Pokkaliibacter sp. MBI-7: one gene and its partner. The protein of the gene in region 1 interacts with the protein of each later gene in a pairwise test. Links are inferred from orthologs where the notes say so. Each region holds a gene or a part of one and is shown on either strand. Other genes may lie near its edges.

Region 1 (15,329 bases):
TGATGGCGCATCCCTGACTCACTGAGGAGCTGATCAAATACAAACAGATGACCCTGATAGACCGTCCGTCCATTGACCGGTAGCGACGGGCAAATAATCGCCAGTGGCTGCTGACAGGCATCCAGCAGGGCATCGGTAACAGGGCCAATGTTCCCGGCAGCGGTGCTGTCGAAGGTCGAGCAATACTTGAAGTAGAAACGGTTGCAGCCTGCTTTGTGTAACCATTCGTGGGCCTGCAGCGCTGTATCGACGGCCTGAGTGGCAGGGCAGGAGCGAATCTTGAGGCTGATGACAATGGCCTGAGCGTCAACGGTGACAGGGGCATCAGGAATGCCGCTCAGCTGCACGGTGCTGACGCCATTCTGCACCAGAAAGCCTGCAATATCGGTGGCACCGGTGAAGTCGTCGGCGATGACGCCGAGTCTGATGGGGGAGCGTTGAGAGGTGATCATGCCGCTCACTCCTTGCTGACGCCAGGCAGCTCAATGCCAGCGAAGATCTTGATCACGGCGCTGTCATCTTCTTTACCATAGCCTGCATTGCTGGCGCTGGTGAACATGTTGAGTGCTGTAGAGGCAAGAGGCGTCGGAAACTTCAGGACCTTGGCCGTATCCGCTACCAGATTCAGATCCTTGACGAAGATATCGACTGCTGACAGCGGGGTGTAGTCGCCATCGACGACATGCTTCATGCGGTTCTCAAACATCCAGGAGTTGCCTGCGGCGTTGGTGACCACGTCATACATCAGCTCCAGCGGAATCCCCGCCCGGGCCGCCATGGCCATGGCTTCAGCACCGGCGGCGATATGCACACCTGCCAGTAGCTGGTGAATCACCTTGACGGTCGCCCCCAGACCAATTTGATCACCAATGCGGTAGACCTTGCCAGCAACAGCATCCAGTACGGGTTGTAATCTGGCGAAGGCTTCGTCACTGCCGGAAGCCATGACGGTCATTGCGCCTGCGGCGGCTTTGGCTGCACCGCCCGATACCGGCGCATCCAGCATCAGCAGTTGATACTGATTTAGTTGTTGCTCAATGGCGATGGCATCGGCGGCCGACATGGTGGAGGAGATCATCACTGCTGTGCCGGGACGCAGATGAGGGGCAACGCCCTGTTCACCAAACAGAATGGCATTGACCTGAGCGGCATTGACCACCAGCAGGACCAGACAGTCCAGCTGCGAGGCCAGTTCTATGGCAGAAACGGCTACTGCTTTGGCACCGGCATGATGCAAAGCCTCCAGTGCGCCAGGATTGATGTCAAAACCATAGGTAGGCAGACCGGCGCGAATGCAGGATTGTGCGGCTCCCATACCCATGGAACCGAGACCGATGACGCCGACGGAAGAAGCAGAAGTGGTCATTAGGCTACCTTGTTATCGTTGTAGGTGATCTGTTTGATCCTGTTCCCGCATTGTCTGGATGGGCAGGGCGGTGCGGGTTGGATCAGTAAGGCCTTATGCAAGCTCAACGGGAACGAACTGGGCTGTGATATTTTGTTAAGTTGGCTGAGATTGCCCTGATAAGGCAGGATAATACTGCGTGATTTTAACTAAATGCAACTAATTAATGTGATTAAAAGTTAAATTGTCACGTTGTATGAGCACGGATACATGCTACATCTGTTCTGGATGGCTGAATAAATGGGAAAATAACAATATTTCACAGCCAGAGCGCTCGCCTTGCTGCCGGGGTTCGGTGGTATATTGCCTTCTCGTTGATGTGAAGGTTTGAGAACAGGCATGATACCAGCAGAACGTCAGCGCAAGATCATTGCGCTGCTGACTCAGAAAGAAGTGATCAGCATTGCCGAGCTGACTGAAACGCTGGCGGTGTCTCACATGACCGTGCGCCGGGATATACAAAGTCTGGAGTCGCAGGGGCGGGTGGTATCGGTGTCGGGTGGTGTTCAGCTCAGCAGGCTGATTACCACCGAGCCGTCCCATAAGACCAAAGAGGGTCTGGAGCATCACAAAAAAGTCAGCATCGGCAAAGCCGCCGCAGCGCTGATTAGCCCTGCTGCCCGCATCTATCTTGATGCCGGCACCACGACGCTGGAGATTGCGCGCCATCTTTGCCAGCGCCCTGATGTCATGGTAGTGACCAATGATTTTGCTATCGCAGCGTTGCTGACGGAGTTTGCCGAGTGTGAGCTGTATCACACCGGTGGACTGGTGACGCGGGATAATCAGTCCTGTGTTGGCACCCTGACGGCTCGCACGCTGGAGCAGTTCAATCTGGATATATGCTTCCTCTCAACGGCATCGTGGGACAGTCGTGGTGTGTCCACTCCCAGTGAAAGCAAAGTGCCGGTTAAACAGGCGGCCATGCGGGCTGCACAGAAAAGCATACTGGTCAGTGATTCTTCCAAGTACGGTCAGGTGGGGACGTTCAAGGTATGCGCGCTGTCAGAGCTGGATGCCATTGTGTCGGACAGTGATCTGTCGCTGTCGGCGAGGTCGGTTGTGGAGCAGCAGGGAACAAAGCTGCATGTGGTGGTCACTGAATCGGCAGATTAATGAGGCATCCACCACGAAAACAGAAAAGGCCGGAAATGCCGGCCTTATGGTACTCAGAGGTGGAACTGCTCAGCCATACTGGTGCGCGTTCTCAAGCACGGTCAGTGTATCGATCAGCTCTTCCTTGCCGTCTTCACTGTCGAGAATGTCGATCGGACGAATACCATTGAAGGTGTCCTGGCTATTCAGCATCCACTGAAAGAATCGCTCTTTGTCCCCAAAAATTTGTGCACCCCGATCAATCAGTTCATCCAGGTCGTAGCGATGCAGGCGCTGGGCTACATCTTTGGTTGTGAGGGCAGACATAGGGACTCCTCCTCAAAAGAGTTGTGACTTTTTAAACGCCTTGCAGTTTATCAGCTCTCATCTCGATGTCGTTACTGCTGTCGTGCATTGATATGCATTTTTTTCATAGTCCAGTCGTCGTGCCCAGCAAAGTCTGCCTTGTCACCGGGATCTGAAATACGCTTCTGAGCAAAGGCAGTGACGTCTGTCGCTCTTGTTATGCGGGCGGATCACACAGCTGACAACCCAGTTGCAGCAGGCTTTGACATGCCTGATCACGCAGTGCTGAGGGGACGGCCATGCAAAGGGTGATGTCCACGGCAAAATGCTCCTGTTCCACTTTCGCATCCCACTCAGGCAGGCGGCGCAGTAACTGGGCATGGGTTGAGTAGTCACAACGCAGCCAGAGAGGGAAGCGTGGGGTGAACTGTTGGAGGAGCAGCTCTTTCAATCCGTCCTGAGTGCTCTGGCTGTAGGCTCTGACCAGTCCACCGACGCCCAGTTTGATCCCCCCGAAATAGCGAATAACCACGACGGTGATCTCTCCGATACCTGAATGGCTGAGTACGTTGAGCATCGGCCGACCGGCGCTGCCGGCAGGTTCGCCATCATCACTGCTGCCGTGGCTGGTGTCATCGTAAGGAGCACCAGCAATAAATGCGTAGCAGTGATGATTGGCTTTCGGGTGGGCCTCACGGCATGACTGGATGAAAGCCATGACCGCTTCGCGCCCGGGTGTATGGGCAATACAGGTGATAAATTCACTGCGCTTGATGTCGCTGCTGACCGTCACCGGTGCGGCCGGTATCGAATAGGCTGCCGACATCTCAGTCAGTTTCCTGCTGGTTTTTGTCGGATGCTGAGGCGGCAGGGGTAAACCACAGGCGAATATCCTCCAGCCAGACGGGGCGGTCGGCAATCAGTTCCTGTTGCAGCTCAAGCGTAGTGCTTTGCTGGTGATGGTCGAAGTACAGCTCAACACGCACTTGCCGGTTCAGGTAGTACAGTTTGAGGTGATGTAGATGTAGCTGGCGCTCCTGCAGTCTGGGCCGCAGCCATTGCATCACATCATGCCTGCTGGGGAGGTGCAGCTGACCCTGTTCATCGGCACTGACATCAATGTGAAAGACAATGTCGCGAATGTCGGCACAGGCTTTGCGCGCTCGCTGAGTGGCGCGTAATCCAACGTGATGGGCCTCGGCGGCAGACAACTCATCACTGACGACCAGATGCACATCCACCAGATAATGGCTGCCCATTTTGCGGCTGCGCAAATCATGGACATCCTTAATGCCCGGTTCCTGACTCATGGCCTGCATGATCGCCTCGGTTTCCTCTTCAGGCAGGGCGCGGTCGGTCAGCTCCTGCAAACTGCTCCAGGTCAGCTCCCAGCCAATCCTGGCGACCATGAACGCCACCACCAGCGCGGCAACAGGATCCAGCCAGCTGAGGCCTGCATAGTTCCCAACCAGTGCTACCAGAACTACGATGGAGGACAGCGAGTCGGTGCGATGATGCCAGGCATTGGCGATCAGCAGATCTGAGCGGATCTGCTTTCCCGCTTTCAGGGTGTAGTGATACAGCCATTCCTTGGACAGAATTGAAATCAGGGTAATGGCGAGAGTAAGCCAGCTGGTCTGAGCCGGTGTGCTGTGACCGAACAGGCGGACGATACTGTCGTAGCCCAGTGCCCCGGCAACCGCACCGAGAATCATGCCGAGTAAGACGGTACCCAGGGTCTCGAAGCGCTCGTGACCATAGGGGTGATTGGTATCCGGACCCTGATGCGCAATCTTGCCCAGTACCAGCACCAGAATGTCCGACAGCAGATCAGACAGGGAATGGATACCATCCGCCAGCAGTGCATGGGAACGGAACATCCAGCCGAGCAAAATTTTGGCAATACCCAGTGCCAGATTGATAACGGAGCCAACAATGGTCACGCGTTGCAGGGTCTGATGTTTTTCCTGCGGAGTGGGGTTCATGGATTGGCAATCTCTCTGTGAATGGGTGGTCCGTGACAGCGCTAACTGACTGAGTATTTTGGCGACAGTTTAAGACGAGCCGCGCCACTGCTTGCTTGAACTGACCTGCTAACACAGTTATCCACATTTTCTGTGGGTAACTTGGCAGCCAGTCGTACAGTTGCCGTAGCAGTGTGCGGCTGTGGATAGCTGGGTGCGATTACTCTTTGCCGCCGAACCACTCGATCATCACGGGAATCAGACGGTTCAGTTCCAGTGCGCTGAGGGTGAACAGTGCATCCAGCTCCTGATCCAGGGTATCGGTCTGGTTATTGTCCAGCTCATCCTGCAACCGCTCGCTGGCCTGCAGACGCTTCAGGCTTAAGTCATCACAGAGGGTGAAGCTCAAACTGTCCTGCCAGTGCAGGCTGAGGCGCGTGGCTTGTTTGCCGGCATCAAGGTGTGTCTGTATCTCTTCGCTGTCCAGCGCCTGACGACGCACACGGATGATGCCTCCGTCTTCCTGCGGGTCGCGCAGTTCACACTCATCACCGACAGTGACATCGCCGGGCAACGAGCTGAAGTCGTTCAGCCAGGTGGTCATGACTGCCTGTGGTGCCTGTTTGACGCGTGGTGGAATCACTGGCAGCGAGCCCAGTCCTTCGCGCAACAGATTAAGCAGAGGCTCTGCTTTGGCGTAACTGGCGGTGTCGACGGCCAGCCATCCCTGTGAAGGGGCAATGCACACAAAGAAATGCTGATGGCGGCTGAAGGCACGAGGTAGCAATTCAAGAATGACCTGATCTTTCAGGTCCTGCCGCTCTTTCCGCGTGGGGCGGCGGCCTTGTTCGTCTTCGATCTTTTCCAGCTTCTCCTGCAGGTTTTCGTTGACGACCTGGCTTGGCAGCAACTTTTCCTGACGTTTGGCTTTCAGCAGGTAGAAGCCCTGGCTTTGCAGATTGAACACCTGAGGATCATTCTGCATCGGGCTGACCCAGCCCAGTTGTTCCTGTTCCTGGCTGGAGCAAGGCTGAAACCGATGGGCTTCCAGGGCCTGATGCAACTGCTCATCGTCGAGCTCAAAAGGCTGGCTGAAGGTATAAATGATCAAATTGCGAAATAGCATCAGTCACCCGCTTGGTGGTCATGCCGGTATCCATCAGGCACCGGTGCAGTGAATGGCAATCAGCGATAAGGAATGAGTCTCATCGGCATTTAACTGGATATTTGCCCAGTTGTGCGGACCCTATTGTACTCATGACGCGAGCAGTTGCCAGTCATCTTCCGGCTCTGTTCAGCAGGAAGATGATGGCTGTTCTGTGATTGAACGGTATGCAGGGAGGTGAGGGGGTTCCGAGGTGCTGGGAGATCAGATAGGGCAGGTCACCCCGGTGCCACCCAGTCCACAGTAACCCTGCGGATTCTTGTCCAGATACTGCTGGTGATAGTCTTCTGCATAGAAAAACTCAGGTGCCTGCATGATTTCGGTGGTGATGGCACCAAAGCCTGCATCCTGCAGTTTGCTGGCAAAGGCTTCACGGCTATCCAGTGCCTGTTGCAGCTGCTCGTCCGACAAGGTGTAGATACCGGAGCGGTATTGAGTACCGATATCACCGCCCTGACGCATACCTTGCGTAGGGTTGTGTACTTCCCAGAACACTTTCAGCAGGTTCTGATAGGAAGTCTGCTGTGGATCGAACACCACCAGTACGACTTCGTTGTGGCCCGTCATGCCGGTGCAGACTTCGTCATAGGTGGGGTTAGGTGTCAGGCCTCCCGCGTAACCAACCGCGGTGCTGTATACCCCGGGTTGCTGCCAGAATTTACGTTCAGCCCCCCAGAAGCATCCCAGGCCAAATAGCGCGCACTCCATGCCTTCAGGGAAGGGGGCTTTCAGCGGGTTGCCCAGAACGGTGTGCTTGTCGGCGACAGCCATCGACTGCGCGCGGCCGGGAAGGGCTTCCTCGGCGGTGGGCATTTCCAGTTTCTTCTGACGCATACAAACCTCTACATACTGCTTTTGAATAGGGGCATCCAACCCTTGCCAGCGGCGCACGTGAACTTCGCTGAGCTGGAAGGGCAGATCGTGGGCAGGTTAGTCTGCCGAGAGCCTTATTGTGGGTACGATTCAGTAACTATCAAGGGGGTAAAAGGGGGAGTGGAGGCTGAGAATACCCGGTGGAGGGTTCTGAGGCTGATCTCTCTGTCATTGTTCACTGAATGCCGGCGCCAGTGTGAAGCCTGATCCCATTGCGCGATCAGGCTTAGTCGAGGGTCAGATATAGATTTCGAAGTCGAGTGCGGGGAATTTTTCACCCGGTATAAATGGGCCGCGCAGGACATCCTGGGGTGGTGCCCCGAGGCGTGACTCCAGCCAGATATCTTCCGGGGGTAAATGCTCATTGCGTCCGATATGAAACACGGTGCGCACCACCGCAGGCTGGCGGGTTTTGGCTGCAAGCTTCATCACAAAGCCAATTTTTCCACTTTGCAGTTCAACCAGAGAACCGACCGGGAACACGCCCATGCAGGTGATGAAACGGGTTACCACTTCAGGATCGAAACGCGTGTTCTTGAGCTGCAGAATGGTCTTTAATACCGCAGCCGGAGGGCGGGCTCCCTTGTGAAAGCGATCGACAGTCATTGCATCATAGGTGTTGACCACTGCCGCCATACGACCGTACAGGCTGATTTTTTTGCCTTTCAGTCCATAGGGATAACCGCTGCCGTCGAAATTCTCGTAATTCTGGGTAGCGACCGTCATGGTCAAGGGAGAAACATCGGGTAAATCGCGCAGTAGCGATTCGCAATAGAGCGGGCTCTGGCGAATAACTTTAAATTCATCAGGGGTCAGTTTGTCCGTTTTATCGCGAATACGCTGGGGGATCAGCATCATGCCAATATCATGGAGCAACCCCCCGGTGATCAGTTCGCTGATCATGGAGGATTTCATTCCCAGAAACAGACCGAAATTGCCCAGCAGAATGGCGACGTTAACAGAGTGCTCATAAATGTAGTTTTCGGGGCTGCGCAGGCGACCGACACAGATCAGCGCATCGGCATTGCGATCCAGGGAGCGTTGTATGAGTTGGGAGCAGTTGGCTACTGCGCTGTAATCAACTGGCGCCTGATTTTGCACATTGAGGCTAACGCCGCGTAGCAGATTGACGGCTTTCTGGTGAATGGCACGGGCACTGATCAGCTCGACTTCAAAGTCGCGCGGCTTGCCCTTACCAGGTGGGATGCCATCAGTGGTGGGCTCTGCAACATTGCTCAACGTCGTATCTCCTTGAGCATTACGGTGTTACCGAGATGAATGTCAGGTCGCTATATGTATCACTTTTCGTAACAGTTAGCACCTAGTCTGAGATCTATTAGCGGTCAGCCGCCGAAAAAGTGTAGCGAAACGTTTGCCTGCTTTTGGTGCGGTCTTTCCTGGGGGTGAGCAAAAATGTATCCAAACGGTCAAATTAGTCTTTATCCAGCTCTTAACTGTTTTTGGTCTACCACAAGAACGATTGCAAGAGAGTAGGTGATAAGCATTGTTTGGGAAGAATTTTTATATTTCTTGACCACTTGGCCAAGTTGTTGCATCTGTCCCGGCTGATTTGTCAGAGAGCGGTTCTTGCCAGGCGCTTGCTGCCAGTCGGAAACAGGTATTTTCAGTGCGAGCACTTTGAATGGCTGAATGACGATAAGCTGGCCTATTGTTTTTTAACCAGTCTGACGGTTTTTTTTTACTTAAAAACGGGCGGACATTACTATTGACGCCCTTTCGGCAGCTGAAAGCCATTCAGCTGCTGTTTCGACATTTCGATGCTACTTTTATTAATAACTATTCAAGCTTGAAGGTGAGCTATGAAACGAACTCTGATGGCTGCTGCTGTTGCAATGACCGTTTCTTTCGGGGCGCAGGCAGCTGACGTTAGCCCTGCTGTCGTGTATGACATGGGCGGTAAGTTTGACAAGTCGTTCAACGAGGCGGTTTCCAAGGGTGTCAAACGTTACGCCGACGAAACGGGTGCAGAGGTCAAGGAGTTCGAGCCTGCTAACGACTCCCAGATTGAACAGGGCCTGCGTCGCATGGCCAAGCGTGGTAGTAATCCGGTGATCGCGGTAGGCTTCAATCAGGCCCATGCCCTTGAGAAGGTTGCTACCGAGTTCCCCGATACTCACTTCGCCATTATCGACATGGTGGTCGACAAGCCTAACGTTGAATCCATCGTATTCAAGGAGCACGAAGGTTCCTTCCTGGTGGGTGCGTTGGCAGCCATGGCTAGCAAAACTGGCAAAGTCGGCTTTGTTGGTGGCATGGATATCGGCCTGATTCGTAAGTTCGAATGCGGTTACGAGCAGGGTGCCAAGTTTGTTAACCCCGGCATCGAAGTCTTCCAGAACATGACGGGCTCAACCCCAGCCGCCTGGAATAACCCCGGTAAAGGTGGTGAGCTGGCCAAGAGTCAGTTTGATCGTGGCGCAGATGTGGTATTTGCTGCCGCAGGCGGTACCGGCATCGGTGTCTATCAGGCTGCCAAGGATGAAGGCAAGTATGCCATCGGCGTAGACTCTAACCAGAACTATCTGCATCCCGGCACCATGTTGACCTCCATGGTCAAGAGTGTCGACGTAGCTGCCTACAACACTATTAAGGAAGTGGCTGACGGTAGCTGGAAACCCGGTGTGAAAGTACTGGGTCTGGCGGAAAACGGCGTTTCCTGGGCGTACGATGAGTACAACAAGGAGCTGGTCACTGCCGACATGAAAGCCAAGATGGATTCCATCCAGCAGGACATCATCTCCGGCAAGATCAAAGTTCACGATTACATGTCCAACAACGCCTGCGAGTAATCAGCTAATCTCATGACTGTGCATACCTCACAGCCGGCCGGGTCGAAAGACCCGGCTTCAGCGGCATCATCGCCGCCTGCACTGGAGCTGATCAATATCAGCAAACGCTTTGGTGCCGTGCAGGCCAACAAGAACATCTCCCTCAGCGTACCAGCCGGCACCATTCAAGGTATCGTCGGTGAGAACGGTGCAGGCAAGTCGACCCTGATGAGCATCATCTACGGCTTTTACGAAGCCGATGAAGGGCAAATCAAGGTAGATGGCAAAGTTTGTACCATTCGCTCCTCGCAGGATGCTATCCGTGCGGGTATCGGTATGGTGCATCAGCATTTCATGCTGGTGGATAACTTCAGCGTTATAGAGAACGTCATGCTGGGAGCTGAGGGCGGAGCATTGCTGCGCCAGGGCCGCGAGCACGTGCGCAATGAGCTGTTGCGTCTGGGGCGTGAGTACAATCTCGAAGTGGATCCTGATGCCATTGTTGGCGAGTTGTCTGTGGGTTTGCAGCAGCGGGTAGAAATACTCAAGGCGCTGTATCGCGGTGCGCGCATTCTGATACTGGATGAGCCGACCGGGGTATTGACGCCACAGGAGACTGACGAACTGTTCCGCATTCTGTTCTCGCTGCGTGAACAGGGCGTTACTGTCATCCTGATTACCCATAAACTGCGTGAGATTATCGATGCCACCACGCAGGTTGCCGTCATGCGCGCAGGTGAAATGGTGGCTCATCGCCTGACGGGGCAAACCAGTAAGGAAGAGCTGGCCGAATTGATGGTCGGACGCAAGGTGCTGTTGCAGGTAAACAAGGCAGATGCTCAGGCCGGTCAGGTACTGATGGAAGTGTCGCACCTGTGTGTTAATGATGCGCAGGGCGTTCGTCGGGTCAAGGACGTCAGCTTCCAGTTGCGCGCCGGTGAGGTGGTAGGGATTGCCGGGGTGTCTGGTAACGGCCAGAGCGAACTGCTTGAGGCCATGTCAGGCATTCTTCCGGTCGGTAGCGGTACCATTACCCTGGGTGGCGCCAGTATCTCTGCCGAGTCACCCAAGGATCCTGCTCAACTGCGGGAACTGGGATTGGCCCATGTGCCTGAGGATCGTCATCGAATGGGCGTGGTAACGGCCTTCTCTGCCAAGGAGTCGGCAATACTCGGTCACCATCATTACCCTGAATTCAATGGCAAAGTGCTGATGAATCAGGAGGCGATTCTTAGCTCATACAAGGAAAAGGCGGAGACTTATGATATTCGTCCGCGTGATCCTCATCTCAAGTCCGCCAACTTCTCCGGTGGTAATCAGCAAAAAATCGTTCTGGCGCGAGAAATGGAGCACGATCCGGCAGTGCTGCTGATCGGTCAGCCGACGCGGGGTGTGGATATTGGAGCCATCGAGTTCATTCACCAGCGCATCATAGCGATGCGTGACGCTGGCAAGGCCATTCTGCTGGTATCGGTGGAGCTGGAAGAGATCATGTCGGTCAGCGATCGCATTCTGGTGATGTGCGATGGCCAAATTACTGGTGAAGTTAACGCTTCTGAGGCCAATGAGCGGACACTGGGTCTGTTGATGGCTAACGCTCAGCAAGAAGGGGTGAGCGCATGAGTCAACCCGCTGGTGCATTGCCTGGTTGGGCGAACAAGGCGTTATTGCCTGCACTGAATATTATTTCTGCGTTTCTGGTAACTGGCATTGTGTTCCTGATGATCGGTGAAAGCCCGATTGAAGCGGCCAAGATCATGCTTTATGGCGCATTTGGCTATCAGGAAGGGTTCGGTTACACCCTGTATTACACTACCAACTTCATATTCACTGGCCTGGCTGTAGCCGTAGCTTTTCATGCCGGTCTGTTCAATATCGGTGGGGAGGGGCAGGCCTATATAGGCGGGTTAGGGGCTGGATTGGCCTGTCTGGCATTGGATGCCTATCTGCCTGCCTGGATTCTGATCCCGCTGGCAGTGATTGCCAGTGCGCTCTTCGGGGCGGCCTGGGCCTTTTTGCCCGGCTATCTGCAGGCCAGGCGCGGTAGTCATGTGGTCATCACCACGATCATGTTTAACTTTCTGGCATCGTCACTGATGGTGTATCTGCTGTCCCATGTGCTGAAAGACCCGGGTCAGATGTCATCTTCCAGCCGGGAGTTCGCAGAAGTCGCCTGGCTACCCTTTATCCACAATATGCTTGCGGGAATGGGAATCAGCTTCGATGAGTCACCATTGAACGTCTCTTTTTTCCTGGCGCTGGTTTGCTGTGTGCTGGTCTGGTTGCTGATCTGGCGTACGCGCTGGGGTTACGAGCTGCGTACGGTGGGCAGCAATAGCACCGCGGCGGTGTATGCCGGCATCAAGCCTGCCAAGGTCATCATCTGGGTCATGTGCTTGTCAGGTGCTCTGGCCGGGCTGGTTGGGGTCAACGAGATTCTGGGTGTGCAGCACCGTCTGTTACTGGACTTCAGTGCTGGTTATGGATTCGTCGGTATCGCCGTGGCATTGATGGGGCGCAATCATCCTGTCGGAATCGTTCTGGCCAGCTTGCTATTTGGTGCGCTCTATCAGGGGGGCGCCGAGCTTGCGTTTGATATGCCCAATATCACCCGTGACATGGTGGTGATGATTCAGGGGCTGATCATTCTGTTTTGCGGTGCGCTGGAGTTTATGTATCGGCCTTTGCTGGTGCGTTTGTTGTCCAGTAAGGCTGCATAAGGAGAAGCACTCATGGATTTTTATGTGATTGCGGTGCTGACCCTTGATGCGACCGTCAGGGTCTCAGCGCCATTGATTCTGGCTGCGTTGGCCGGGTTGTTCTCAGAGCGCTCCGGTGTGGTGGATATCAGTCTGGAAGGCAAGATGCTGGCAGGTGCTTTTACTGCTGCCTGCGTTGCTTACCTGGCTAACTCTGCCTGGATGGGGCTGGCGGCAGCCATAGTCGTCTCCTGGTCGCTGGCCATGTTGCATGGCTTTGCCTGTATCACCCATCGGGGTAATCAGGTAGTGAGTGGGGTGGCTATCAATATTCTGGTTGCTGGCCTGTCCATTGTGCTGGGGCTGGTGTGGTTCCATCAGGGCGGGCAGACTCCCAATCTGCCAAATACAGCACGATTCACGGAAATCGTGTTGCCCGGAGCTGAAGCTGTCAAAAATGTGCCTGTGCTGGGTGAGTTGTACTACGAGCTGATCAGTGGGCACAACATTCTGGTATACATCGCGTTCGCAGCCGTGCCTGTAGTCTGGTGGATTGTCTATCGTAGTCGTTTTGGCTTGCGTCTGCGGGCTGTGGGTGAAAACCCCAAGGCTGTCGATACCGCGGGTATTTCCGTTGCCTGGCTGCGTTACCGGGCGCTGATGCTCAATGGCGTGCTGTGTGGAATGGCGGGCGCCTATATATCCACGGCTCAGAATGCGCAGTTTGTCCGTGATATGACGGCTGGTCAGGGCTATATGGCATTGGCAGCACTGATCTTCGGTAAGTGGCGCCCTGTGCCCGTAATGTTTGCTTGCCTGCTGTTTGGCTTCCTTGATGCTGTGGCGGTTCGCCTGCAAGGGGTTGAAGTGCCTGGCATTGGCGTGGTGCCAGTACAGCTGATCGAGTCACTGCCTTATATCCTGACGGTGGTACTGCTAGCTGGCTTTATCGGCAAGGCCATCGCTCCTAAGGCAATTGGCGAGCCTTATACCAAAGAGCGTTAATGCTATGTGCAGGTGATGTCAGTCATTGACATCACCTGCACATTCTCAACGATGAAAAACGGCGCAACCTTCAGAAAGGGGCGCCGTTTTTGTTTGTGCGGGGGCAGGTAACAGTGCGATTACGCCGGTGTGTGCTGCCCACCTGAATAGCGTGGGGGGAGCAGCTGTTGCCAGAGATGGCTGAAGGCTGCATGCCATCCTTGCCAGGTGCGTCTCTCAGGCAGTTGATATGAAGCGCGCAGCAAGTGAGCAATGGCCTGGCCCGGGCATTTCAACGCCAGATAAAGGTGACTGTAGGCTTGTGCCAGTCTTGCTTTGGCGCGACGTTTCATCAGCATGGGCAGTCTGGCTAATTGCACGGCATAGCGCTCATGAATTGCTTCACAGGCACGAATATAAGGTAGCGTGCTGTCCGTACCTGACTGCTGCCAGCTGACCCAGGGGTAGGGAGTGGCACTGACTATCCCTTGCAGGCTGAGTCTCAGGCAGGCGTCCCAAAGCTGTGCTTCGGTGGGAAGGTTCTCGCTGATGCCACCACTACGCCTCAATATTTCAACAGCGTACAGAACGGCTGACCCACAGCATACAGGTTCTCCGAGCAGGCTCTGGAAAGCACTGCCTTTCAGTGAAATCGGACGCCAGGGCGAATGGTTAAAGAAGCGACGGAAGCCGGGCCAGTGTTCAAACAGTGTGGGTTGGGGAGTATGGCCAGCACCTTTAAGCTCAACGTTGCTGAATACCATGACGGGAGAGTCTCTGTGACTGTCGGTCGTCATGGCCTCCAGAGTATGGGGCTGCCACATGAAATTTTCTTGCCAGAAGATGATCCACTGGCAATGGGTTTCTTCTATGGCTTTGTTGCGTGCCTGGGCTAATCGATTGTCTTCAACTTCAACGATGGTGATTGGCCAGGGCCATTTTTTACTGCTCAGCAGATTGCGAGCGCGTTCAGAGCCCTGTTGACTGGTTTGAATCCAGCACTCTCTGGCTAGAGTGGATTGATCGGCAAGCATCTTCAGACGGGTTTCCAGGTGCTCACCGCCGCCGCTGGAGTCTTCCAGCACTACGCATATTGAAGATTGGTGGGTGGCCATAGAGCGTTATCCTGTGTTGCGTTGCCTGCAGTAACCGCTATTCAGCAGAGTCACCGGCCTTGAGTTATTGTTGTACACGTCTTGCATCAAGTTGAGTGGAAGGTTGGTCAGCTTTGCTCCTGGCTTGTTACCTGTAAAACTGCCTTTTTGCCAATATCCACGTACATGTGTGCTGGCATCAGCTAGGTGTTCAGATGGCTATGTATAGACTTAAAAGTAGGCGTAGCGTAAGAAAAAGCCAATCTGTTAACCAGTAACAGTAGGTAACCTTTTGCCAGCTCAGGTGTCTTTTTATACATCGACAATCTGTTCCATCTGAGTCGTGTTTCTCAAGGTTAGTGGCAATCCATCCGGAAAACAGTTCCGCTTTAGTGGATAGTCATGCAATCGTGAAATTATGGCGCAAGTATTGAGTGATGGATGTGCTGTGCTGGTTTGGGGCGAGTATACTTTGCGCGGCTAGTGGCTTTCACATTAATAAGGTTAATCATAGTGACTGAGATCAAGGTGTTTGATCCAACGCCCTTGTTGGAGTTAGCGGAAGATACGTCAAACGCGACGATGAAGGCGTTCGTACAGGGATATTTGCACGACCTGCCCGGAAAGGTAGAGAGGTTGATGCAGGCCGTGAGTGCTGGTGATACTGCGCAGACGACGCTTGTAGCACATGATCTGAAAGGTAGTTCTGCTGGTATCGGGGCTCAGCAGCTGGCCAAGATGGCCATGCAGATGGAAACCAGCGCGCGAAGTGGTCAGTTAATGGCTGTTAACGTGGTCATGAAACGGCTGCCGCCGGTGCTGGAGCTGACTACCGCTGCTGTGAGCGAATGGCTGGCGAGCGTCTCGTAATGACATCATGGTTGACCAAGGGCGTGCCATCATCTGATGGCACGCCCTTTTTGCTGACCGCATACGATGAGTTTTTGTTATCTAC
Region 2 (15,730 bases), 410 kb from region 1 along the record:
GGGAAAGGATGGCAATCTTCATGATTCGGCCTTCTTGGATTTCTTTTTGCTGGCAGGTTTGCCAGACATCAGTCGTGAACGATGTGGGTCCACCACGCAGCCCTTGGGTATGGATGTACGCCCAAGCAGCATGCGGAATTGCATGTCATCGCGTGCTGTCAGGGTGATTTCAACCTGATGAAGCAGCGTACCGAGGCTAATGGTTGTCTCGATGACATACCTTAATGTGGTATGCCCTCCAGAATCCCTTACCTGACGCTGCTCCTTGACCTTGGCTTCGCAGCAGATAGAAGTGTCACTGTTGTGCTGTAAGGGATGAACATGGAACCGAATCCAGGGTTCTCCATCACGATTAAATGGCTCTACCCTGTAGGTGTGCAGGCAGGAAGTACGTGCCCCGGTGTCCACCTTCGCTTTAATCGCAGGCAGTCCGAGCTCGGGTAACGAAACCCATTCATACCATCCCAGCGTATTGCTCTGAGTCATGGTCTGTTTCCTCAACACCATAGTGGGGGAGTGCTTTTTTAACAGTGGATGATGACGTTTCTACGGCAGAGCAGACGATGGGAGGTACCAGACAACATCCGCGCAGTGTAGGTCATCAAGCTAGAAATGCAATATGCCTGTATGGACTATCGGCGGTTGTGATGACGCCAGAGCAGTAAGCCAAACAAGATCGCCAGAATGTAGCCCAGGCCACCAAAGATATCGAACAGGCGGGTGCGCTGATCATGCTGTTGCAGCTGTTCGTGCAGGTTGTCGAGCTGGTGTTGGATGATGCCAAAGTCCAGTCTCTGCGAGGGGCTCATGTCATCATCAATGGGGGTTGTCTGGCTGACAGTCGGTTGTGGCGTGAGGTGCACATGATCGGAGTGACCCGCACCTGCATCGGCTTCAACCATTACTTCCCCTCGTTCAGGAAGAGGCAGGCGAAAATAGCCATCCGCGTCAGACAGGATCTGGGTAATGGTTCTGTTTTGTGCGTCCAGTAGTTTGATAGTGGTGCCGGGGGCGGGGCCATCATTTATAAAGTAGGTTTGCCCGGAGACATAACGGCCCTCAACAGAGAGGAACAGCTTTAGTTTGTGCGCAAATGCTGAGCTGCTGAACGAGCACAGTATGCCCAGAAGGCAAAGGGAGGGCAGCTTGGAAAACAGTTTGCGCATAGGTTTGATCAATGGGCCTTGTGAATGTCGAGCGCGTGAACCCAGATCACGCCAGTTTCTTCGTGGTTAACGGCTTCACCCTCTGGATTTTTGAGGGGGTCGTTGGCCATGGCAGCGGCGGCAAAACCCCACCAGCCTGCCTTCGGTATACCATAGGTGAATGTGCCGTTGATGTCTGCTCTGATGATTTGTTCTGAATAGGAATCTGCAGGCGGAATCACACTGCCATCGTTGTGGTAGGCTACCGATAGTTCGGCATACGGGACGGGCTCTCCATGACGCAGGACGACGCCCTGAAATACATTGCCAGCCCATAGTGCATAAGGGCGGCTCAGGGGTTGAATTTCCATCGGCATACCGACCAGTACGTCCCAGCCATTACCTGCACCGTAGGCGTCCACAATGACCTTTGCATACTGGCTGATCATTTTTTGCTCGGACGAATCCCAGTAAGGGGTTGGTACTATATAAAAGATATGATCACCTGGTGCTTTGACTTCGTAGTCCAAACTGAACGTTTGCGCACCGTCTTCTGTATTTGTCTGTAGTTTGTCAGTCAGAATGGTCCGACGGCCATTGGCAATCACACCGACTTCCTCCGGGTAATCCATCGGTAGCACTGGACCCATGTCCATCGGATGAGTAAAGCGAATGTCCAGATGCAGGTGGCGTTGCAATACGTCCTGCAAAATTGCCTGATCGGGGATGATCTCCTGAAACTGTGCCTGTGCCGAGACCGAAATCACCATGCCCGCTGCAATGCCTGCCCCCCATCGTATGAGGCGCTTGGATAATCCTAAGCAGCAGAGCTGTGTATTCATCGGCTGGCGTCCTTGGTAAGCATGCCGCAGATGGTAGGAACAGGGCTTGTGATGGTCAAGGGGCAAGTGGATTAATAACTGGACTCCCTGTATGGCATTGCTTATAACCTTGGACACTTTTTATACCACCTTCACGAAAGATGTCGGTCCCCGAGGCCAGAGGAGCGAAAGTGACTGATTACTGGTTTGAGCAGGCGAGTAAATCTCCCAAGCAGATCTTCAGGCAGCAGGCTGAAGCAAGGCAGGCCTGCCTTGCCAAGCCCCTTGGAAGCTTGGGAGAGCTTGAAAAAGTGGCAGTGTTGCTGGCGGCGATGCAGTCCACAGCCAGGCCTGCCATCGATCCTGTTCATATTACTGTCTTTGCAGCCGATCACGGTGTCATTGATGAGGGTATTTCGTCCTCCCATGAAAAGCTTACCAGAGAGCGTATCCGCATATTTTCACGTGGAGGTGCGGCGATCAGCATCCTTGCTCGGACTCAGGGGGCTCGTTTTGAGCTGGTCAACGTCGGGGCGCGTGGTCAGCTTGAACCTATGCAGGGCGTGTTGAATCGAGTTGTCAGGCAAGGTACAGCCAGTTTCGTTGATCAGGTGGCAATGCAGGAAGATGAATGCTTCAAGGCGATGGCGATTGGCCGAGACCGCGTTGATGCTGCATGGGAGTCCGGCTGCCGCTTATGGCTGGCGGGGGATATCGGCAGCGGTGCAACGTCTGCAGCCGCCGCCCTAGCCGCTGCCTGTCTGGGCCTGAAAGCCGAGCAGGTCTGTGGTGCTGGCAGTGGGCTGGATGAAGATGTGCTGGCGTTGAAGGTTTCCCGTGTCGCTGATGCACTCAGATACCATCAGATAACATCTGCCACTGCGCCGTTGAAGGTGCTGCAATGTCTGGGTGGACTGGAAATAGCGGCTCAAGTCGGGGGCTTTATCCGTTGTGCCCAGTTAGGTCTTCCTGCCATGGTGGATGGTGTGGTGGGTAGTGCTGCTGCCTTGCTGGCCGTTCGCATTCAGCCTGCTGTAAGACAATGGCTGATTTTCAGTCATGTCTCTGCCGAGCCTGCGCACGAGCCTCTTCTTGCGGCAATGGAAGCGAGGCCTTTGCTTAACCTCAATATTCGCCTGGGGGAGGGTAGTGGGGCGGCCATCGCTCTGGGGGTGCTGCGCCAGGCCTGTTTGTTACACAACGACATGGCCACAGTGGAAGAAATGGAGTGGGATTGGGCTGAATAGCGGGTTCTGTCATGCGTACTCGGAGCCCACAGCTGCATAGCCTTAGGCTCTCGCCTATAATGCCCAGCCCAAATCGACAGGTTAGGATACAGGTCTGTAGTGGAAAACCTATCATTTAATGAGCTGTACGACCGCCTCGCACATTGTACGCTCGCTGATGCGCGTCAATTGCGGCGAATATTGGGTGCTATTCGCAAAGCTCAGAAAGAGCAGCGGCCGTTTGACAAGCTGCTAGGACGCTTCGAGACGCTGGCTGAGAACTCTGCGGCTACCGTCGCTTCCCGCCTGGAACAACGCGTGGTTTTCAACTACGACGAGCAACTGCCTATTTGCCAGAAGCGCGATGAAATACTGAGATTGATTGATGGTCATCAGGTAGTCGTCATTGCAGGCGAAACGGGCTCAGGTAAAACCACACAGTTGCCCAAGCTGTGTCTTGAGTTGGGTCGTGGTGCCCGAGGTCGCATCGGCCACACTCAGCCAAGACGGCTGGCCGCTCGAGCAGTGGCTGCGCGTGTGGCAGAAGAACTGTCCGTGCCGCTGGGTGAGATGGTGGGTTATCAGGTCCGCTTCACTGATGAGTCAGTCGCCAGTACACGCATTAAACTCATGACCGATGGCATACTGCTGGCAGAAACCCAGCATGATCCACTCTTGGAACAATACGATACGCTGATTATCGATGAGGCTCATGAGCGGAGCCTCAACATCGACTTCCTGCTTGGTTACCTGTGCAGAATTCTGCCGAAGCGCCCTGACCTGAAAATCATTATCACCTCTGCAACTATCGATCTGCAGCGCTTTTCCCAGCACTTTGATAATTGCCCTGTGCTTGAGGTCTCTGGCCGAACCTACCCGGTCGAAGTGCGTTACCGTCCGCTGGTGGGCTGGTCTGACGATGATGAAGAGGCTGGTGATCGTGATCTGACGCAATACGAAGGTGTGTTGGAGGCGGTAGAAGAACTGGCGGAGTACGAGCGTCAGCAGCGCTTGCCGCTAGGTGACGTGCTGGTATTTCTCAGTGGGGAGCGAGAAATACGCGAAGCAGCTGAAGTGCTGCGCAAGGCTAATCTGCGTGATACCGAAGTACTGCCTCTCTATGCGCGTCTCTCTAATGCGGAACAGCAAAAAATGTTTCATCCTTCGGGGCGTGGCAGGCGTATTGTTCTTTCGACTAACGTGGCCGAAACCTCGTTAACAGTGCCGGGTATCCGCTATGTGATTGATACCGGTGTCGCGCGCATCAGTCGTTATAGCTATCGATCTAAAGTGCAACGCCTGCCGATTGAGCCCATTTCCCAGGCGAGCGCCAATCAGCGAAAAGGGCGTTGTGGGCGTCTTGGTCCTGGCGTCTGTATAAGGCTGTATAGCGAAGAGGACTTTATTTCGCGGCCCTTGTTTACCGATGCAGAAATTCTGAGGACTAATCTGGCGTCCGTCATTCTGCAGATGTTGTCGCTCAAGCTTGGCGATATCGAAGAGTTCCCTTTCCTTGAACGGCCCGACAGCCGCTTTGTGAATGATGGCTTCCGCCTGTTGCAAGAGCTGGGGGCGGTAGATAGCAGCCGAGAGCTGTCGGCTCTGGGGCGGCAGCTGGCCAGACTGCCAATCGATCCACAATTAGGTCGCATGATTCTTGCCGCAGCTGAGCGTAGCTCCCTGAGCGAAGCACTGATCATTGTGAGTGCCCTGACGGTACAGGATCCTCGCGAGCGTCCGACAGAGAAGCAGCAGGCCGCTGATGAAAGGCACCGGCAGTGGCAGCATGATGACTCGGACTTCCTCAGTTATGTGCAGTTATGGCAGGGCTATGAAGAGCAGCGTCAGGAGTTAAGCCAGAATCAGTTGCGCCAGTATTGTCGCAAGCAATTCCTTAACTATTTGCGCATGCGGGAGTGGCGTGATGTGCATCGCCAGCTGTATTTGCTGATCAAGGAGATGGGGCTGGCTCTCAACGCAGATCCGGCAAGCTACGAGGCGGTCCATCAATCATTGCTGACCGGGCTGTTGGGGAATATCGGCCAGAAAGCGGACGAGGGGGATTATCATGGTACCCGCAATCGTCGCTTTATGATCTTCCCCGGCTCTGCACTCTTCAAGAAAAAGCCTCGTTGGGTTGTTGTTGCCGAGCTGGTGGAAACCAGCAGGCTGTACGGTCGTTGTGCGGCCCGAATTGAGCCTGAATGGGTAGAACCGCTTGCAGAAGGCTTGCTCAAAGATGCCTATCTGGAGCCGCATTGGGAGCGCAAACGTGCAGAGGTAGTGGCCTATCAGCAGCGAACCTTGTTTGGGCTGATTATTGTCCCGAAACGCAAGGTCAGTTATAGCAAGGTAGATCAGGAAGTTAGCCAGACCCTGTTCGTTCGCGAGGCGCTGGTGAATGGTGACTATGATACGCGCGCACCTTTCTTCAGTCACAACCGGGATCTGCTTGACGAGGTAGAAACATTAGAGGCGAAGTCACGCCGTCGCGACATTCTGGTCGATGAAGAAACACTGTACGCGTTCTATCGCGAGAAGCTGGATGAGCTGGGTGGACAGCAGGTCGTTGGGGGGGCGTCGTTTGAGAGTTGGCGTAAGCGTGTTGAGCAGCGCGATCCTAAAGCACTGTTTCTGACCAAAGCCTATCTGATGAGACATCAGGCCGAAGGTGTCACTGAGGCTCAATATCCCGACGTTTTCCGCTGGCAGGGCATGGAGCTCCCGCTGAATTACCATTTTGATCCGGGGCATAAGCTCGATGGTGTCACGCTGGACGTGCCTGTGGCACTGCTGCGGCAGTTACCCGCGGAGCGCCTGCAGTGGCTGGTTCCAGGCATGCTGCGCGATAAGTGTATCGCCTTGCTGAAAGGTCTGCCTAAGCAGTTACGACGTAATTTCGTGCCTATCCCTGACTTTGTTGATGCCATGCTGGCATCATTGTCCTCTGCTGACGGTAGCTTGCTCGAAGCGATAACCCATCAGCTACGCCGCATGACGGGAGTGCTCGTGCCTGCAGAGGCCTGGCAGCTAGACGCCCTTGAGGCGCATCATTTATTTAACCTGCGTGTGCTGGATTCCAAGGGCAAAGATCTTGGCATGGGGCGTGATCTCGAGGCGCTATGCGAGCAGTTTGCCGGGCAGGTGCAGCAGCAAATGGCACGCATGCCCGTGGCGGAGCTGGAGCGGACGGGGTTGACTGACTGGCCAGAGGATGTCTCCTTGCCTGAGGAGATAACGCTGGAGCAGGCGGGGATAAAGTTGAAAGGTTATCCAGCCTGGCAGGATGCTGGCGATCAGCTTGAGGTGAAAGTTTTTGATCACCCTGATCTGGCCAGAGCATCCATGCGTTTGGGGTTGTTGCGACTCTACCGGCTACGTCTGGCTCAACAAGTTAAGTATCTGCAGAAAAATATGCCTAAACTGAATCAGTCGGCTCTGTTCTTTGTGGCGGTAGGGCGGAAGGAAGAGCTGGTGGATGATGTTATTAATGCTGCTTTTGAACAGGTGTTTCTGCACGATAAAGATTGGCCGCGTACACGAGAAACCTTTGAGCTTGGCCTTGATGCAGGGCGAAATCAGGTTGTGGCGGCTGCCAATGAGCTGGCGGAGCTGGTGGCTGCCATATTGGAAAGTCGAAATCGTGTAGCAAAATTCCTGCAGGGCAAGGTCAATCTGGCCTGGGCTCTGATACTTTCGGATGTGAAGCAGCAGCTTGAAAATTTGGTATACAAAGGGTTCGTGTCTGCAACGCCTTTGCAGCATTTGAGGCGCATGAGTCTATACATGCGTGGTATTGAGCTAAGGCTGGAGCGTTTTCAGAATCATCTAGGCAAGGAAATGGCCGCCAGTCAGGAACTGCAGGCGTACTGGATGCAATACACTGAACGCAGGTCTGCTCATGAAAAACAGGGGATCGTGGATCCCAGTCTCGAAGCATTTCGCTGGATGCTGGAAGAATATCGGATTTCGTTATTCGCTCAGAATCTGGGAACATTGCAGCCTGTATCTGCAAAACGGCTGAACAAACTGTGGGAACAGGTACGACGTGCCTAAGGAGCAAAGCAGTGAGTGATGAACAGCAACCTGTTGTCCAGCCAGGATTCTACCTGCACTTCAAGGGCGGGCGGTATCAGGTGTTGGAGGTGGTGCGGCACACGGAGACTGAAGAGTGGATGGTGCTCTACAGGGCGTTATACGGAGAACGTGGCTTATGGGTAAGGCCGGTAAGCAGTTTCTGTGACAGCGTCGATGTGCTTGGCGAAATCGTTCCTCGCTTCTCCTTGCAGAAGGCGGGTTCCGGTTTGAGTGACAGCGAAGAGAGCGGGCAGTAAGTTAAGTACGCTGACTCACTGTACTTCTCTCGGCAGTGAGCCTGAATTTGCGCTGATGGGGCGCATGAAGCGGAGCCATATCAGGAAGCGGGATGGCTATAGGGGTTGGCCAGATACTGGTCAACCTTCTGCGTGCGCTCCTGACGTTCTTCGTCATGCATCACGGTACGGGCAATCATCGCCTTGGCATGCTTGAGGTGTGTGACACCCTCCTGATAATGACGTTGCTCCAGTGCCTTAATACCCTGTTGCGTGTGGGCGTCAATCTCAATGACGTTATGCACGTAGGAGAGTTGATGAATGCTTTCATCCAGCTGATGAGCGCTCAGCATGTTCTCTCCTCTCATCTGGCGAAGTGTGCGCATTACGTACTTTATATATTTTTGTGCCCGAACGATCGATCGGTCAGTGGCGGGTACCTGGTAAACGCCCTGCTGACTGCGTAGAGCCTCTTGCTCCTCGATAAGATCGTTAAGGTACGCTTCATCGGGTTTTACTTCTTTCATTTGTGTCAGCAGGCTGATATGGAAGTCGATGAGGTAGTTCCAGATCAAAGGGGGCATGATCAGGTGTTGAATGGCACTTTGAATTTCCTGAAGAAATTCAGTTCTGCTGCGTAATGCTCCAAACCGCTGTTCAATTGCCAGCATTGCCTGTTCACGCTTATAGGCCAGGTGGCTGACGAACAGTGAAGCGATCAGTACCAGCAGTAGTGCAGCGATAACAACGGTAAGCCACATAGAACATCGATCCAGGTAAATAACTCGAGATAGGATTGTACTTAATTTTGCTTTTGCTTCACGACTTATGCTGAAGTGTTTCCACTATCTACGCGAGTGATGAGTTGATTGGTAATAAAGGTCAGTAAGCAAATATCACACACGTGGTTGCGCAATCATTGCCGTTGGAGTGAAGGCGGCAGTAGTAAAAACTGCAGCTATCTTTGATACCGGCAAAACTGGTTACGTGCTGTACTGATACTGTCCTTAAATAAGATAAAACTTGACAAGGCGTTTTTGAGGTCGTTATAAGTGCCGCGCAAGACGTCGTATGAATTAGGCTTGATCCGCAATGCGCCTGCATCGTATTGCCTGGTTATGGGTTGTGGCTGTCACCCACCTGAAAGGGGTTTTTAAGGGGTTATGGGTAAAGTATTAGTAATTGTCGAGTCACCTGCCAAAGCCAAGACAATCAACAAGTACCTTGGGCCGGAGTATGTGGTTAAGTCCAGTGTGGGGCACATTCGTGATTTGCCTACCAGTGGTAGTGGCAAGACCGTAGACCCCAAGCAACGTGCTCAAGAGGCTGCGAAGACCAGAAAGATGTCAGCGGCTGAGAAAACTGTCTACAAAACCAAAAAGGCACATGAGCAGCTGGTTGCTCGGATGGGCGTCGATCCTGACAACAACTGGGACGCCCATTATGAAGTGTTGCCAGGCAAAGAGAAGGTAGTAGACGAGCTCAAACGCCTTGCTAAAGACGCTGAAGCTATCTATCTGGCAACGGACTTGGATCGCGAAGGGGAGGCTATTGCCTGGCACCTGATGGAGTCCATTGGCGGCAATCCTGACCGCTATCGTCGCGTAGTCTTCAACGAAATTACCAAGAATGCCATTCGCCAGGCTTTTACCAACCCTGGAAGCCTGGATATGAGTCGCGTGAACGCTCAGCAAGCGCGGCGTTTCCTTGATCGGGTTGTGGGCTACATGGTTTCTCCATTGCTGTGGGCCAAAATTGCACGAGGACTGTCTGCAGGCCGTGTGCAGTCTGTAGCAGTGCGCCTTATCGTTGAGCGTGAACGTGAAATTCGTGCCTTCATCCCTGAAGAGTACTGGGAGGTTGCTGCGGATCTGAAACAGAACAAAGATCAGGTGCGCTTTCAGGTGGTCAGACAGTCTGGGGAGGCGTTCCGCCCTGTCAGTCGTGGTCAGGTTGATAAGATTCTGGCATCCCTTGGAGCTTCACAGTTCAATCTTACAGAGCGTGAGGACAAGCCAACCCAGTCCAAGCCGGGAGCGCCATTTATCACTTCTACTCTCCAACAGGCAGCGAGTACGCGTCTTGGCTTTGGGGTGAAAAAGACCATGATGCTGGCTCAGCGTTTGTATGAAGCCGGTTACATAACCTACATGCGTACAGATTCTACGAACCTGTCAGCAGAGGCTGTTGCGGGATGTCGCGACTATATTCTCAGTCAGCTTGGTAGCGAATATTTGCCAGAAACAGCGAATGTTTACTCAAGTAAGGAAGGTGCTCAGGAGGCCCATGAAGCCATACGTCCTTCCGACGTAAATCTCAAGGCAACTCAGCTTGCTGGTATGGATCGTGATGCAGAGCGCTTGTATGACCTGATTTGGCGTCAGTTCGTTGCTTGTCAGATGGTGCCAGCTAAGTACCTTAGTTCAACACTGACGGTAGTGGCGGGCGAGTTTGAATTAAAAGCTAAAGGCCGGATTCTGAAATTTGACGGCTACACCCGTGTTCTGCCTGCCGCAGGCAAAAAAGAAGAAGATGTCATTCTGCCGGACTTGCAGACTGGATCGGTCATGACGTTGCAGGAGCTGTTGCCAAGCCAGCATTTCACCAAGCCAGCACCTCGATTTACTGAAGCAAGCCTGGTCAAGGAGCTGGAGAAGCGGGGGATTGGTCGCCCATCCACTTATGCTTCTATTATTTCCACCATTCAGGAACGGGGTTATGTAGAAGTACAGAATCGTCGCTTCTATGCGGAAAAGATCGGGGATATTGTCACCGATCGTCTGGTAGAGAACTTTCCCGACTTACTTGATTACGGCTTCACGGCCAAGATGGAAGAGCGTCTGGACGATGTGGCGACCGGAAGGGAAGACTGGCGTACGCTATTGAATGTGTTCTATCGTGAGTTCTCAGCCAAACTGGATGCGGCCAACGATGATGATGGCGGTATGCGTGCTAATGCACCGACTGAGACGGATATTCCCTGCCCTAAATGCGGTCGTCCAATGATGATTCGGACAGGTACCACAGGTGTTTTTCTGGGCTGCTCAGGCTATAACCTGCCACCAAAAGAGCGCTGTAAGGGAACTATCAATTTGGTTCCTGGTGATGAGGTGGTCAGCTTAGAAGGGGATGACGAAGAGGAATCCCGTCTGCTGCGTAATAAAAAGCGTTGTCATTTATGTGGTACGGCGATGGAGAGTTACCTCATAGATGCTGATCGCAAGCTCCATGTGTGTGGTAATAATCCGGACTGCATTGGATTTGATGTCGAAAAAGGTCAATTCAAGCTCAAGGGATACGATGGTCCACTGATCGAGTGTGATAAGTGCGGCGCTGATATGCAGCTAAAAACGGGTCGATTCGGCAAGTATTTTGGGTGTACCAGCGAGAGTTGTGGTAACACTCGTAAGCTTCTGAAAAGTGGTGAAGCTGCGCCCCCCAAGATGGAACCTGTCTCAATGCCTGAGATTCGCTGCCAAAAGGTAGATGATCACTACGTACTGCGTGATGGCGCGACCGGATTATTCCTGGCGGCCAGTCAGTTCCCCAAAAATAGAGAAACTCGTGCCCCATTTATCCACGAGTTGCTACCGCATAAGGATGAAATCGATTCTAAATACCATTTCCTGTTAGATGCACCTGTAAAAGATCCGAATGGTAATCCCGCAATGGTTCGCTTTAGTCGCAAAGCTAAAGAGCAATATGTCATGACAGAAGTTGAAGGGAAGGCCACCGGGTGGAAAGCACACTATAAGGATGGTCACTGGGTAGTGGGCTAGTTGAAACTGCGGTGTGGAAACATGTCGGTTTCGGTTCATGCCTGTTTGAGTTTTTAAACTCGTTGATGGGGCGACTTTGTTGAGGCTGGGTCGACCCTCAATTTATTAGTACTGCCTACTTATAATATCCTTGGTAGGGTTTCGCTATATTCTTCATGACAAGTTTCTAGTGCTTCCCTCTCTCTATTACCATCTAACGTCATAAGTTGAGGTCGTGATCATGAGCCCGCTCTATGCCAGCAGGACCAATAAGAAATTATATTTTGCACGTCTGCATCTGGATGCTCTTGTCCAGGCTGGTAATTCTACGAGTTGGGATAAACACGCTTTAATCGAGTCATTTCATGAATCCGTTTTGTTTCATCTCTACGGTGCTTATCATGCCTTTCTGAGGGAGATTGCTCAGGGCTATAAGCTCCCAGCGGAGCAGGTAAGATCTGCTTTGGATTTGCATGATTTACTCGAGCAGCGAGGTTATGAAGGGCCAGAGTATGCTTATATTCAGCAGTTACTGGGTGAGTCAGATAGCTGGTTAAGTATGCTCATTGCTGAATATCAAGGCTGCTGGCGTGCGGTTGATAAGGCTGCTACAGATCAGCCTTCCAGCAGTTCCGAAATACACATCGTCCAGCTGTCAGCCAATCACGCTGAAGACGGGTACAGATACGAGCAGTTAGCAACATGGTTGCAGGCATTGAAGGCGTTGGTTGAGCAGGGGCGCGAGCAGCTCGCTGAGTGGTAAGGTTGGTCGTATTTGCTCATAGCCTTGAGGTTATGGTCCTGGCTGTTGCGGCTTACAGAGCGTTGGTTTTCCTAAGATTCAGTCTCACCGTTTAATAGACTCAATGAATGGGTGAGCTTCATGTTGGAGTTTTGGATAAGTGAGTGAGAAGTTAGCCAGCTTGCTGGAAAATACAAAAGTATTGGAAATTGTTGAGCTGGAAAATGGGGAAATGTTGCTGCAGCTTCATGATGAAGATGAGGTTTTACCTCTAATCAAACTTCAGGTAGTGAGTGAGATGCGTGATTTTCTGGGTGAGCAATACCTGGAAATGGCCAGAGGAATGTTGTCATCAGGCGTACAAGCGTTGACTGAGAAGTTAGCGGAAAGGCAGTCTGCAGAAGTTGATTCGGAAGCGCCTCGCATATTGCATTAAGGTCGGAGCGGCTAAGCGCTTTGTGACGGGCTTGGTGGCTTGTTTGCTGAAGAGCTGTGCAGAATTAGATAGTGCCTCTATGCTGGCTAAGCCCACTGCCAAACATATGAGGCTTTTTAACTAGTTAAAGACGTCACTTATTTATTCTCATAAATCATCAAGCTAACGTCTAAGTTACTGATGAGTCTTACGTGGCATGCTTTTCATTAGGTTATGTGACATGCATCGCTCAGAACGAATCCATCTGTCCGAGTCACCGTCTTCAGTTGTCATTAAATGCCATTCACACGTTTATACAGGTGTTTAGCTGATTTAACGGGTGCGAATCAAAATGCAATGGCTGTCACCATCAAGAGCTGCTTGCTCCAAACCTTCATATTCCGCTGATGAAATTTCCTTTTCCGGCCAGTTGACAACAAGGTGGCAGTTTCCTTGGCGCAATGCTCGACGACTAAGATTGTAGACGTCATGGCCGCGACATGGTTTCAGCAGAATGCATTTGTTGAGGTCGATACCGACTGTGAGCAGCCAGTCCTTTTCCAGATTATTCGGGGGAGCTACCCAGGTAAACCAGCGGTCATCCACATTAAGCTGTGCCAGCATCGGCAGCAACCATAGTTCTTTGCCATCTCTCTGCTGATTTACCACGACTTCAGTTATACCTGCTTGGTTATGATTACCAGAGTATTCTGTGGTAGGTGGTAACGTCCGGATGTTGGCAATATGGTCTAGCTGCAATATTGAAGTGGCACGAGTATGGGATGACAGCATGGTTTAATTTCCTCTGCGAATGACGCCTACACCTAAACCTTCGATCACCAGTTCTTCAGTGGTGAGGTCTAACTCTATGGGAGAAAAGTCTGGGTTTTCAGCAATGAGTTGTACTGAGTGTCCATTGCGCTCAAAACGCTTTACGGTCACATCATCACCAATTCGAGCTACAACGATCTGCCCATTGCGGACATCCTGAGTGCGATGTACTGCGAGTAGATCACCATCAAGAATTCCAGCATCGCGCATGCTCATACCTTGAACGCGTAACAAGTAATCTGCTTTGGGGGAAAAGAAATCAGGTGGGACCTGGCAACGGTCAGATATATGTTCCTGAGCAAGAATAGGGCTGCCCGCTGCGACGCGACCGACTATAGGTAAGCCAGTCTCTTCCTCGGTTGAGGATTCATCATTGGCAGAGCCTGAATCGCTTGGAATGCGAATGCCGCGTGAGGCGCCAGCGATAATTTCGATTGCGCCTTTTCGAGCCAGGGCTTTCAGGTGCTCTTCTGCCGCGTTAGGAGAACGGAAGCCAAGCTCTCGTGCCAGGTCGGCGCGCGTTGGAGGAAAGCCAGTGCTTTCAATATACCGGCGAATGCACTCAAGAACTTCTGATTGGCGATGCGTTAGCTTAATCATTGTGATTTTATCTGTCTGTTTATACAGTATCTGTGATTATATACAGTCATCTCATGTTGTAAATCCAAAAGATGAAAATCTGACCAGCTCTGTTGGCTTGTAGTAGCACTGGTGGCAACGGACATACAAAGGGATTACCTATACAATGCTGGCGGAATGAGCCAGTCAGAATTGCGGAAGATGTTGCATGTTAGAAGAAAGCCATAAAGAGGCTATCCAGCAAGCCTATCGAGCTTATCTAGGGGCAAAATCTCTTCGACCCAGGCTTGGTCAGAGGCAGATGATTGGAACTATTGCGCGTACTTTTGGAGAGATCGAGCAAGATTCTGAGCATAACCGCATTGGTGGTCGGCACCTTTGCGTTATAGAGGCGGGCACTGGAACAGGGAAGACAGTCGCCTACTTGCTTGCTACCCTGCCGCTGGCAAAAGTATGGAAAAAGCAGGTTGTTGTATCTACTGCAACAGTTGCTCTGCAGGAGCAGATAACGCAAAAAGATCTGCCGGACTTGAAAGCTAATGGTGGTATGCAGTTTTCCTACGCTCTGGCGAAAGGCAGGGGGCGCTATCTCTGTCCAAGTAAGCTGGAGCGTCTGACAGGAGCGACAAGCGACCCGACGTTGGCATTGTTTGAACAGGATGCTCTGAACAATAAAGATGCAGAGGGTGAGGATTGGCAAAGTCTGATGCAGGTCTGGTCATCTGGTCAATGGAACGGTGACAAAGATAATTTACCCAACCCGTTGCCAGACAGCAGTTGGAGTAAGCTCACGACTGATCATCAGCAATGCACTCGCCATCGTTGCCAGTTTTTTAGTCAGTGTCCATTTTATCGTGCCCGACAGGAGCTTGAGGACGCAGATTGTATCGTCGCAAATCATGACTTGGTGCTGGCAGATCTCTCCTTGGGAGGGGGGGTCATTTTACCTGCTCCAGCCAAGACCATTTATGTATTTGATGAAGGCCATCATTTGCCTGACAAGGCGCTTGGGCACTTTACTTTTGCGATGGCTGTGCGCTCAACCGATCGATGGTTGAAGCAGCTGAACAAAAATATGGCATCAATGGCTGCGCAGTTAAGACTGACAGGCGATATGGTCAAGGCTGTGGAGCAGATTCCTTCCGAAGTGAGAACCCTTGAGCAGGGTTTGCTATACCTTAATGAATTGATTGGCAGCACTGTTACGTGGGGTGATGATAGCGAGTACAGCTCTAATGTATACCGTTTTGCTGAGGGGCGTGTGCCGGAAGAGCTGCGTGGCTTATGTGATCAGTTACGGCAAGGTTGGGGCGCACTGCAAAGTCTCGTTGATAAACTGAGTCGCGGCATTCAGCAGGCGATGGGTGGGGAATATCCTGATATATCTGCCAAGGAAGCTGAGGCCTGGTTCCCTATCATTGGGCAGATGCTTGCGCGTATTCAGGAGGCTCGGGCGCTGTGCACGAGTTACAGCGAGCATGATGCAGAAGGCGCTGTGCCATTGGCTCGGTGGGCAGAGAAGCTCGACTATCAGGATATATTGGATACTAATTTATGCTCCAGTCCGATACTGGCGGCAGAGCGTTTACGTCAGGTGCTGTGGAATAGATGTTTTGGCGCTGTAATATGCTCAGCAACATTAACAGCATTAAACAGGTTTGATCGCATTATGATGCGCGCCGGCTTGCCAAGTGATGCAGCTTATGAGCGAGTGCAGAGCCCATTTAATCATGGTGATGCTGCTGAGCTGTGGGTTCCTCTCATGCGTAATGAACCTACGCGAGCGCAGGAGCATACCGCCGAGCTGGTCGAGTGGCTGAAGCAAAACCTCAACCTGAATGAAGGGTCGCTAGTGCTATTCAGCTCTCGCAGGCAAATGGAAGAGGTGCTGGAAAAAATC

Evidence for each region.
Region 2: the proteins of QCD60_RS28420 (region 1) and topA interact in binary tests that used the Escherichia coli proteins (3 or more experiments, as listed by UniProt). The link is inferred for Pokkaliibacter sp. MBI-7 from one-to-one orthologs.

What each region holds. Positions count from the first base shown.
Region 1 is NZ_JARVTG010000002.1:1,904,597-1,919,925, reverse strand. The notes cover bases 1,829-4,585. They hold QCD60_RS28420 (YigZ family protein), read right to left. Parts: upstream 3,633-4,585; coding sequence 3,024-3,632; downstream 1,829-3,023. Other genes in these bases: QCD60_RS28415 (cation diffusion facilitator family transporter), read right to left, coding at 3,634-4,585; QCD60_RS28425 (MbcA/ParS/Xre antitoxin family protein), read right to left, coding at 2,591-2,827; QCD60_RS28430 (DeoR/GlpR family DNA-binding transcription regulator), read left to right, coding at 1,829-2,521. In the rest of the region: otnK (3-oxo-tetronate kinase), read right to left, coding at 1-452; ltnD (L-threonate dehydrogenase), read right to left, coding at 458-1,366; more of QCD60_RS28430, read left to right, coding at 1,745-1,828; more of QCD60_RS28415, read right to left, coding at 4,586-4,791; recombination-associated protein RdgC, read right to left, coding at 4,991-5,896; peptide-methionine (S)-S-oxide reductase MsrA, read right to left, coding at 6,140-6,769; QCD60_RS28400 (HD-GYP domain-containing protein), read right to left, coding at 7,046-8,047; QCD60_RS28395 (BMP family ABC transporter substrate-binding protein), read left to right, coding at 8,629-9,618; QCD60_RS28390 (ABC transporter ATP-binding protein), read left to right, coding at 9,631-11,220; QCD60_RS28385 (ABC transporter permease), read left to right, coding at 11,217-12,317; QCD60_RS28380 (ABC transporter permease), read left to right, coding at 12,330-13,301; QCD60_RS28375 (hypothetical protein), read right to left, coding at 13,421-14,395; QCD60_RS28370 (Hpt domain-containing protein), read left to right, coding at 14,888-15,244; QCD60_RS28365 (heme-degrading domain-containing protein), read right to left, coding at 15,326-15,329.
Region 2 is NZ_JARVTG010000002.1:1,503,487-1,519,216, reverse strand. What follows is about bases 8,327-11,484. They hold topA (type I DNA topoisomerase), read left to right. Parts: upstream 8,327-8,668; coding sequence 8,669-11,284; downstream 11,285-11,484. Outside these bases: rimK (30S ribosomal protein S6--L-glutamate ligase), read right to left, coding at 1-22; QCD60_RS26600 (ATP-dependent zinc protease), read right to left, coding at 19-486; QCD60_RS26595 (carboxypeptidase-like regulatory domain-containing protein), read right to left, coding at 633-1,166; QCD60_RS26590 (DUF4198 domain-containing protein), read right to left, coding at 1,175-1,915; cobT (nicotinate-nucleotide--dimethylbenzimidazole phosphoribosyltransferase), read left to right, coding at 2,158-3,213; ATP-dependent RNA helicase HrpA, read left to right, coding at 3,313-7,248; QCD60_RS26575 (DUF1653 domain-containing protein), read left to right, coding at 7,260-7,526; QCD60_RS26570 (hypothetical protein), read right to left, coding at 7,607-8,266; QCD60_RS26560 (DUF6586 family protein), read left to right, coding at 11,505-12,026; QCD60_RS26555 (hypothetical protein), read left to right, coding at 12,166-12,441; QCD60_RS26550 (SulA-like leucine-rich domain-containing protein), read right to left, coding at 12,754-13,212; transcriptional repressor LexA, read right to left, coding at 13,216-13,851; ATP-dependent DNA helicase DinG, read left to right, coding at 14,039-15,730. UniProt on the Escherichia coli protein: Releases the supercoiling and torsional tension of DNA, which is introduced during the DNA replication and transcription, by transiently cleaving and rejoining one strand of the DNA duplex.